Regions from separate parts of the Thermoanaerobacter siderophilus SR4 genome, predicted to be linked through region 1. Evidence: riboswitches for the same ligand, from Rfam matches in the RefSeq annotation. Region 1 holds a riboswitch; each other region holds the start of a gene.

What was found. Region 1 has a riboswitch for fluoride ahead of THESIDRAFT1_RS04960 (MutS-related protein). Riboswitches for the same ligand answer to the same signal wherever they lie in the genome.
Region 2: it holds a riboswitch for fluoride, as region 1 does, so the genes downstream of both, crcB (fluoride efflux transporter CrcB) here and THESIDRAFT1_RS04960 (MutS-related protein) in region 1, are expected to answer to the same signal.
Region 3: it holds a riboswitch for fluoride, as region 1 does, so the genes downstream of both, THESIDRAFT1_RS02430 (DUF6062 family protein) here and THESIDRAFT1_RS04960 (MutS-related protein) in region 1, are expected to answer to the same signal.
Region 4: it holds a riboswitch for fluoride, as region 1 does, so the genes downstream of both, THESIDRAFT1_RS15060 (dynamin family protein) here and THESIDRAFT1_RS04960 (MutS-related protein) in region 1, are expected to answer to the same signal.

The regions. Positions count from the first base shown of each region.
Region 1 is NZ_CM001486.1:1,008,355-1,010,558, forward strand. Features, by position in the region: gene THESIDRAFT1_RS04960 (MutS-related protein) at 1-1,382, opposite strand, end outside; fluoride riboswitch at 1,453-1,526, opposite strand; gene THESIDRAFT1_RS04965 (ClC family H(+)/Cl(-) exchange transporter) at 1,771-2,204, shown strand, end outside.
Region 2 is NZ_CM001486.1:1,305,159-1,307,362, forward strand. Features, by position in the region: gene THESIDRAFT1_RS06315 (YbaB/EbfC family nucleoid-associated protein) at 1-313, shown strand, start outside; gene recR (recombination mediator RecR) at 323-922, shown strand; fluoride riboswitch at 971-1,030, shown strand; gene crcB (fluoride efflux transporter CrcB) at 1,092-1,499, shown strand; gene crcB (fluoride efflux transporter CrcB) at 1,496-1,879, shown strand; gene THESIDRAFT1_RS06335 (HD-GYP domain-containing protein) at 1,934-2,204, shown strand, end outside.
Region 3 is NZ_CM001486.1:501,623-503,826, reverse strand. Features, by position in the region: gene THESIDRAFT1_RS02435 (peptidoglycan D,D-transpeptidase FtsI family protein) at 1-972, opposite strand, end outside; fluoride riboswitch at 1,188-1,247, shown strand; gene THESIDRAFT1_RS02430 (DUF6062 family protein) at 1,300-1,956, shown strand; gene THESIDRAFT1_RS02425 (hypothetical protein) at 1,949-2,204, shown strand, end outside.
Region 4 is NZ_CM001486.1:488,185-490,388, reverse strand. Features, by position in the region: gene THESIDRAFT1_RS02370 (hypothetical protein) at 1-98, shown strand, start outside; gene THESIDRAFT1_RS02365 (class I SAM-dependent methyltransferase) at 88-717, opposite strand; fluoride riboswitch at 925-984, shown strand; gene THESIDRAFT1_RS15060 (dynamin family protein) at 1,089-1,700, shown strand; gene THESIDRAFT1_RS15055 (P-loop NTPase family protein) at 1,724-2,204, shown strand, end outside.

The sequences.
Region 1 (2,204 bases):
ATTTTTTCGCTTAAGAATGCCAATTCATCTATAAATGTTACCCAGACGCACAGCACATCTAATTGTATTATTTTTTCCATTATCTTCTTACTTAAAAATAATGCGTCTTTTGCTGTGGTAGAGGTAAAAATTTCATTCATTATTATAATACTGTTTGATGTCGCATGAGCAAGAATATTGTGAATTCTAAACAATTCATCTTCCAGTTTTCCACGAAGATCTTTAATATTTTCTTCCTTTTCAAAATGTGTAAATAGTTTATCAAAAAGAAAGAGTTGCGCTTCCTTTCCGGGAACAGGGCAGCCTATACTGGCCAAATAATGCAATTGTCCAAAAGTGCGGGCAAATGTTGTTTTGCCTCCCTGGTTCGGACCGGTAATTACAAATATACGCTCTTTACCTTTTAAATAAAAATCATTACAAACAACAGCCGAATTTTCGTTGATGAGTTTATAAGCCAGAGCTAAATCAAATCCTTCGTAATTATAAACTTCCTTGCATTTACTAGATATTTGTGGATAACAAAATTTTAGTCCAGCGCGCTTGAATAGTGCCATATATTCCAAATAAGCAATATAAAATTGTACTTCCCTATCAAAAGTAGCTATTGTCTCGTCTAAATAATCACTATTTTTCATACAATAATTATCAAGATTAGAAAATATATCATGATATAACTGAGCTACTAAATCCAATATTTTTGCTTCGACATGGTTCATATCTGGCCAATCAGAAAATTTGACTTTATAATCCTTTGCTGCTTCCTGTTTGAATTTTTCAAACGTTTTTTCTACTTCTATACTGTAATCAATTTCAGATTCATATTTACGAACCGTCACACGGTTACCTTTTATTAACAAGCAATATTTTACTGTAGACAAATCAGCTTTAAGTTTTTTCGTTTCACTCAGTAGCAGCTGAAAACGGTCAGAATTAATATAATCTATCAAATATTGACGAAATGCTAAAAAACCACGAGATTTTAACTCTACAGAAGACAAGTCTTCTACTAAATCAGTAATTGCATCACAGTAGATTTCTACAGCATCCAAAAACCATCTTTCTTTCTGGTATTTGTAGTAAAGTTTGTCTGCTTGAGCAAGGTGTTTGCGCATTTCTTGCATTTTTTCCGCAAATGATTTTATATCCTCAAGCAAAACTTCATTTTCAAGATCTTGCATTATTTCATGGCGATACTTGATAGTATCAATATCGTTTAAAGGAGTGTAAAAAAACAGTTTTAAATTATATTCTTCTTTGCCTCTTGTTATGACATCTATAATTTGATCAAGATTTAAGTCAACAAAAAAATCAGGCGCTTCGAATGTTTCTTTTTTTACTCCATCTTCGTTTTTTTCAAATAATATGCTATGGAAAGGCATAAGAAAGTACCTCCCTTTCAAAGTTGTAGGCAAATGCACTAAATACAAAAAAGCTGACAACCCCTACGTTTTTACCGTAGAAGCCATCAGCTGTTTATCAGCAGTTCGGATTTTCCAAAAGGGGGCTTCATCCCTTTTTGAATATTATATCACTTTTTTATGAAGCCTGCAAGAATATGTGAAAATTTACTTCAAAGCATAATGTTTATGTTTATTTGTTTAAAATAAAAAGATTTTTGTATTGTTTTATATCCAAATTTTGTAATACTGCTTATTATTCTATAAGTAAACTTAACAATATAAAATACTAGATATCATTATTTTGTAGTATAATGATAATATGAGAAAAATAAATATTCATTCATTTTATGTTTTGGGAGGGATCTTATTGAATAAAGGTAAAAGTATAACATTCAATACTTTAATACATTGGGAAGAATTTCGCAAGCGTATTATAGTTGAAGGCATTATAACAGGTTTCTTTGTTGGATTGATTATTGCTATTTTAAGATATATTCTTGAAAAAACAAATATTCTTGTAATAAGTGTATACAAAATTCTTCATACAAATCTTTACTTGTTAATTGGCTGGATAATTTTCCTTTCTCTAATAGGCTTATTATTGGGTATAATAGTGAAAAAAGAACCTATGATAAGCGGTAGCGGTATACCTCAAGTTGAAGGCATGATTATCGGTTATATAAAAGTTAATTGGTTACGAGTTTTATTGTTAAAGCTCATAGGTACTATTTTAGCGATAGGTGCAGGACTTTCTTTAGGACGCGAAGGTCCATGTGTGCAAATTGGTTCTTCAATCGGACA
Region 2 (2,204 bases), 300 kb from region 1:
CGGGTTTAATATAAATAACATGATTAAACAAGCCCAACAGATGCAAGAAGAAATAAAGAAAATGCAAGAAGAGCTAATGCAAAAGACTGTAGAAGCTACTGCCGGTGGTGGGATGGTAAAAGCAGTTGCTAATGGCAGAAAAGAACTTGTAAGTATTGAAATAAATCCTGATGTTGTAGATAAAGATGATGTAGAAACGTTAGAAGACCTTGTATTAGCTGCGGTTAATCAAGCGTTAAGGAATGCAGAAGAAATGATTGCTTCTGAAATGGCAAAGATAACCGGAGGACTAAACATTCCTGGACTGTTTTGAGGTGAAAAAATGAACTATTATTCTACTTCTATAGCGAAGCTTATAGAAGAACTGTCAAAGTTGCCCGGTATAGGTCCTAAAACAGCACAAAGGCTTGCTTTTTTCATAATAAATATGCCTTTGGAAGAGGTAAAAAGCTTGTCTCAAGCGATTATTGATGCAAAAGAAAAGATAAAGTATTGTAGAATTTGTTATAACATAACTGACACAGAGGTTTGTAACATATGTAGTGATAAAGAAAGAGATCATTCTCTTATATGTGTTGTTTCTCATCCTATGGATGTTGTTGCAATGGAGAAAATACGAGAGTATAAAGGAGTGTATCATGTACTTCATGGTGTTATTTCTCCTATAGAGGGCGTTGGCCCTGAAGATATAAAAATTAAAGAACTTTTAGACAGAGTAAAAAATGGAAATGTAAAAGAAGTCATACTTGCTACAAATCCTGACATAGAAGGAGAAGCGACAGCAATGTACATTGCTAAGCTATTAAAACCGTTAGGAATAAAAGTCACAAGGATTGCTCATGGGGTGCCGGTAGGTGGTGACTTGGAATACACCGATGTTGTAACTCTTTCAAGGGCTCTTGAAGGTAGAAGAGAATTGTAAAAGGTATTGCATTTTCATTTGTACTTTATTATAATAAATTTGTGGTAAATAACAGAAGGCGATGGAGCTCGCCATAAATGCGGAAACGCTGATGGCTCCTATTAGGATGATATAAGGCCTAATAGGAGCTTTTTATTGCCCAAAAATGTAAACAGAAAGGGAGATTTTCATGGAATACATCTATATAGGGATTGGCGGGTTTTTTGGAGCCGTACTAAGATATTTAATAACAATTTACTTTACAAAGATGTATCACACTGCATTTCCCTTTGAAACTTTTGTAATAAATATTTTAGGTTCGTTTTTGTTAAGTTTTATTGCTAATTTTACTATGGATGAGTACAAGGTAAATACTAATTTGAGATTGGCGATAACAACGGGATTTATTGGGGCTTTTACAACATTTTCTACTTTTAGTATGGAAACAATAAATTTATTAAAAGCAGGGAAAGATTATATTGCTCTAAGTTATATAATTTTATCAATATTTGGTGGCCTTTTGATGTCTTATTTAGGATTTGAATTTGCTGACAAAACTTTTGACTTACTATTAAAGGAGCGGGAGGAAGAAGAGTGACAAGTATACTATATGTAGGAATTGGAGGAATTTTGGGAGCAATATTGAGATATGAAATATCGCGGCATATAAAGGAAAACCGAGAGATAGTTATTCCTATCGAAACTTTTATTATAAATGTATTAGGTGCGTTTTTATTAAACTTTTTATCAAGTCCTAAAATAAATGTAAATTTAAGCTATGATGTTAAACTTTTTCTGACAACGGGATTTCTAGGTGCTTTTACAACATACTCAACTTTTTCCCATGAGACAGTAGACTTAATCAAGAATAAAAAATATTTTCATGCATTTATATATATGTCCTTAACAATTATATTTGGACTAATAGGAGGAGTATTGGGATATTATCTCGGAAATTATATGGGAAAATTGATTTGATTGGTGTATAATATATGTCAGTAGAAAATAAATATCAGTTAGGAGGAATAAAATGTGAATTTAAATTATAATAATCTGCTGTCTGCTTTATCTTTGGCCCTTGACGTGCAAGAGTATAAGAACATGGGACATGCAAGAAGGGTGGCTTATATTTCTCTAAGGATTTCTGAGATGCTGAATTTGGATGAAAAAGAAACAAAAAAAGTGTATTATTCTGCTTTGTTACATGATATAGGACAAGGAGATATATACGAAGATTTTAACAAAGACGAATGGTGGAAACACAGTGAAAGAGGAAGTGAAATTGTAAAGAAGTTGCCTTTTG
Region 3 (2,204 bases), 510 kb from region 1:
AATTCTATGCCCCGATACAATATAATAACCGGGGTCATCAAATTGCTCATCAGGTGTTACTACCGCTGATTCTAAAGCAGCAGAAGCAGTAATTACTTTAAAGACGGAACCAGGCTCATAAATGCTAGAGACTGCCGGGTTTGACCAATAGTCTTGTGAGGATATTTTTTGAGGATTATTAGGATCAAAATCAGGTATATTTGCCATTGCTAGAATTTCACCTGTTTTGGGATTCATGACTATTGCTGTTATACCATCTTGCGGTTTATACTTTTCATAGCCATTTTTTATGGCTTTTTCTGTATAACTTTGTATTACAGAATCAATTGTAAGGACAATATTATTACCATTTGTAGGTTTGTAAAGCTTGCTTGGGACTCCTACTTTTCTACCTTCTGCATCAACAAGAGAGATTTCACGACCAGGTACACCACTTAAGTATTTATCTAAAGAATATTCAAGGCCATACAAACCGTTGCCATCAATTCCTGCAAAACCTAATACTTGTGATAGCATTTTGCCGTTGGGATAGTTTCTCATAAAAGTATCTTCTACATATATGCCTGGTATGTTAAGACTTTTTATTTTGTTTATATTTTCTAGAGGAATGGACCTGCCAAGTACAGCCCATTCTGAGTTTTTATTTGAAAGAATTTTATAAAGTGAGTCTTTGTCCATATTTAAGTATTTATAGAGTTCTTCTGAAGCTTTTTCTGGATTTTTTATAAATTTAGGAGCCGCAAATACATCTCCTGCTGGAACATTACAGGCAAGGATATTCCCGTTTACATCATAAATATTGCCCCGTTGAGGCTTTAATATGATATCAGCAGTACTTTGCCTTTCGACTGCCATGGCAAGTTTTTCAGAGTTTATACCCTGTATCCATATAAGCCTTACGATAAGGGCGAAAATCATAATAGTAAAAAAGATAAATATAATAAAGGTTCGTTTTTTTACATATGATGTCAATTTTATTCTAACCCCTTTTTATAAAGATTTTGTTTATCCAATATAATTATACCATAGATATTTTGTGGGATAATTAGATAAAAAGATAAAAATAATTAAGATTTATTAAATGTTAAGCAAAAATCATAAATCCAAACCGAAAAACAGTCTTTAATATGTAGCCTTTTCACTTGTATTTTTGTTTAAAAAATGTATAATATTATTATAGAGAAAAGTTAAATAACGGTGATGAAGCTCACCTTATTGCCGTGAAGGCTAATGGCTTCTACGCGCTTTCGTAGAAGCCATTTTTGTTTATTTGACAAAAAAGAGAGGATGAGAATCTGCATGAAGTTAGAATTTATTCCATTGTATGAGGTTTTTGAAAAATATAAGGGAGGTTGTCCAATATGCAAGGTTATAAAAGACGAAGAAAAAGCCTATTGTGAGCATTTGTTTGAAGATGAGGTTTTAAAAGACCCTGAAATGTATGTCAAAATAAGAGAGACAAATTTTTGCCATTATCATTTGGAATTATTGAATAACTCATATGATAAATTAGGTTTGGCAATTGCATTAAAAGCAAATATCAGTTATAAATTGCAGCAGATTACAGACAAACGTAAGTCTTTAAAGAAAAAAAGAGGGAAAGAAACAAAAAACAAATGCCTTATTTGTGATTATTTAAGTGAAAGAGATAAATACCAGATGCATATATTGATAGATATTTTACATGCTGATAAAGATTTTGTTGAAAGGCACATTGAAGGCTTGTCTAGATTATGTTTCCACCACTTAAATATGCTTATGGAAAGTGCAAAGGATGTTACACCACAAATTGAGAAAATATTTAAAATAAATGAAGCTGCAATTGAAAAAAATATTAATGACCTCGAATGGTTTATAACAAAATTTGATTATAGATTTCATGATGAACCATGGTATGACTCTAAGGATTCGATTGAAAGAGCATTGAAACTATTGCGAGGTGGCTATTATGATTAGGATTTCTTTTGAAATTACTGATGAAAGCTTTGAAGAAATCAAAGAGTTAGTTGCTGATTTTGAAAAAGATGGTTTTACAGAAGAAGACGCATATAGAGCTATTTTTGAAATGGGGATTAAAGCATATCAAATAGAACGGGATAATCCTAATGAAGATGATTTAAGAAGACAGCTTATTTCTATGGCGTCTAAATACTCTGCAATGAAATTTAAAAATTTTCAGTTGATGCGTGACAACCAAACACTTG
Region 4 (2,204 bases), 520 kb from region 1:
TAGAATCAAAAGAGGATACGCAACCCAAAGAAGGGGATTTTTTAGACAACGTAATAAAAGCTTTGTTTAAAAAGTGTAGTTCAAATATCATTTTTTAGCGCTTATTACTATGAAGGAGCCTTTGCCAAAGCCATATCTTACAGGTTCTTTTTCTTTTATTTCATCAAGTTTTTTAAAAATGGTCTGTGAGAAATTGAAATTTTTAAATCCTGCTTCGTAAAGCAATTCAACTATTTCACTTGTAGAATAAAACGTTGCTTCTTTGTAAAATAGACTTTTTTCTTTATTTGCTTGATATATTTTGCCAATTGTGCTCTCTCTATCTACAAAGCCTATTAAAATTGTACCGCTATTTTTAAGTACTCTAAAACATTCTTTGAAGGATTTTAGCACATCGTCTACAAAACATACAGTCGTCACCATTAAAACAAGGTCAAAAGAGTTGTCTTCAAACGGAAGATTTTCTGCTACTCCATCTACCACATTAAGACCCCGTTCTAAAGCAATTTTTCTCATTTGATAAGAAGGTTCTACTCCGCTTTTTATACCTAGAGGTACTGCAAACTTTCCAGTTCCGATTCCTACTTCCAACCCTTTTTCAAATTTCGGCATAAGCAATTTTACAGCATCTAATTCCGATTGATAGGCGTATTCATTTTTTTCAAACCATTCTTCATATCTGTCAAAATGTTTTTCAAAAGCAGATATTTTAGGCATAATTTTTCATCCTTTCTAAAACTTAAATTTTTATCCACTTTCCTATGCTTATTCTTTGAAAGTCACAGTTTAAAAGTCAAACACACTCTTTAATAAACCTCCCCTTGCTTTCATTATATCATATAACAAAAAATATAATGCACGCATATCTTTAGCTTTTACTATCTTGCAAAGTTTTTACATTTTGGGTATAATGATATTGACAATTGTATAAAAAGTGATGGAACTCACTTCAACCGCCGAAAGGCTGATAGTTCCTACTTGGTGTAAAAGCCAGTAGGAACTATTTTGCTTTTTAGGGGGTGATGGTAAGGTAAAAAATGTCACTCCATATCTGAATTTCGATTATACTGTTGATATGAGGTGAGCTAATGAAGGAGCAATATAACCAGATGAAAAGAAGCTTAGATGTGATATTTGAAAAAATAGAAAGAATATCAAAAGATATCAATATTAAAGCAGTAGGAGAAGCTGTTTCAGAAGTTAAAAATAAATTTTGCAATAATATTTTTTATCTTGTGATATTAGGACAATTTAAAAGAGGAAAATCAACATTTACTAATTATATGTTAGGAGCTGATATACTTCCAACAGGTGTTGTTCCTTTAACATCTGTTATAACAAAAATCCAATATAGCACTGATATATGGGCAAAAGTTCTATATGATGATGGCAGAAGTGAAAATATTGACATTAAAGAATTGGATTTGTATTGCACAGAAAAAAACAACCCTAAAAACATAAAAGGAGTCAAGGAAATACATATAGGATATCCTTTTGAGTTTATAAGTAATGACGTAGTAATCATAGATACACCGGGAATTGGTTCAGTCTATAAACATAATACAGATGTTGCATATAGTTATATAAATAAAGCTGATGCTGTGATTTTTTTGCTTTCAGTAGACCCTCCTATAAGTGAACTGGAAAAGGAGTTTTTGTCTAAAATATCTGAAAATGTTAATAAAATATTTTTGTTTTAAATAAAATTGACTATGTAAATGAAATGGAGTTAAAGGAAATAATCAATTTTAATGAAAATATTGTAAGAGAAATTACAAAGAATAATAACATTTCTATTTATCCAATTTCTGCTAAATTGGCATTAGAAGGCAAAATATCAAAAGATAATAAAGCAATTGAAAAGAGTGGAACTCAAAAGCTGGAAAATGATTTGCAGAATTTTTTAATAAAAGAAAAAGAAAAAGTGTTGCTTGAAAGCTATGCCAAAAATATTGAAAGAATTATTTCGATGTGCCAAACTTTTTTTGAAAGCAGTATAAAATTGAAACAAATTCCATTAGAGCGTCTTGAATCTAATATAAAATCTTTTGAGAACTTTATTAAAGAAGTTGAAAAAAGCAAAAAAGAAATATCCTTATTGTTTCAAGGTGATATGAAAAATATTTTACAGAATTTTGATAAAAAGATGGAAGAATATAAACAGTTTATCAGTATAAGAGTATCAGAAAAGATAAAAGGATATT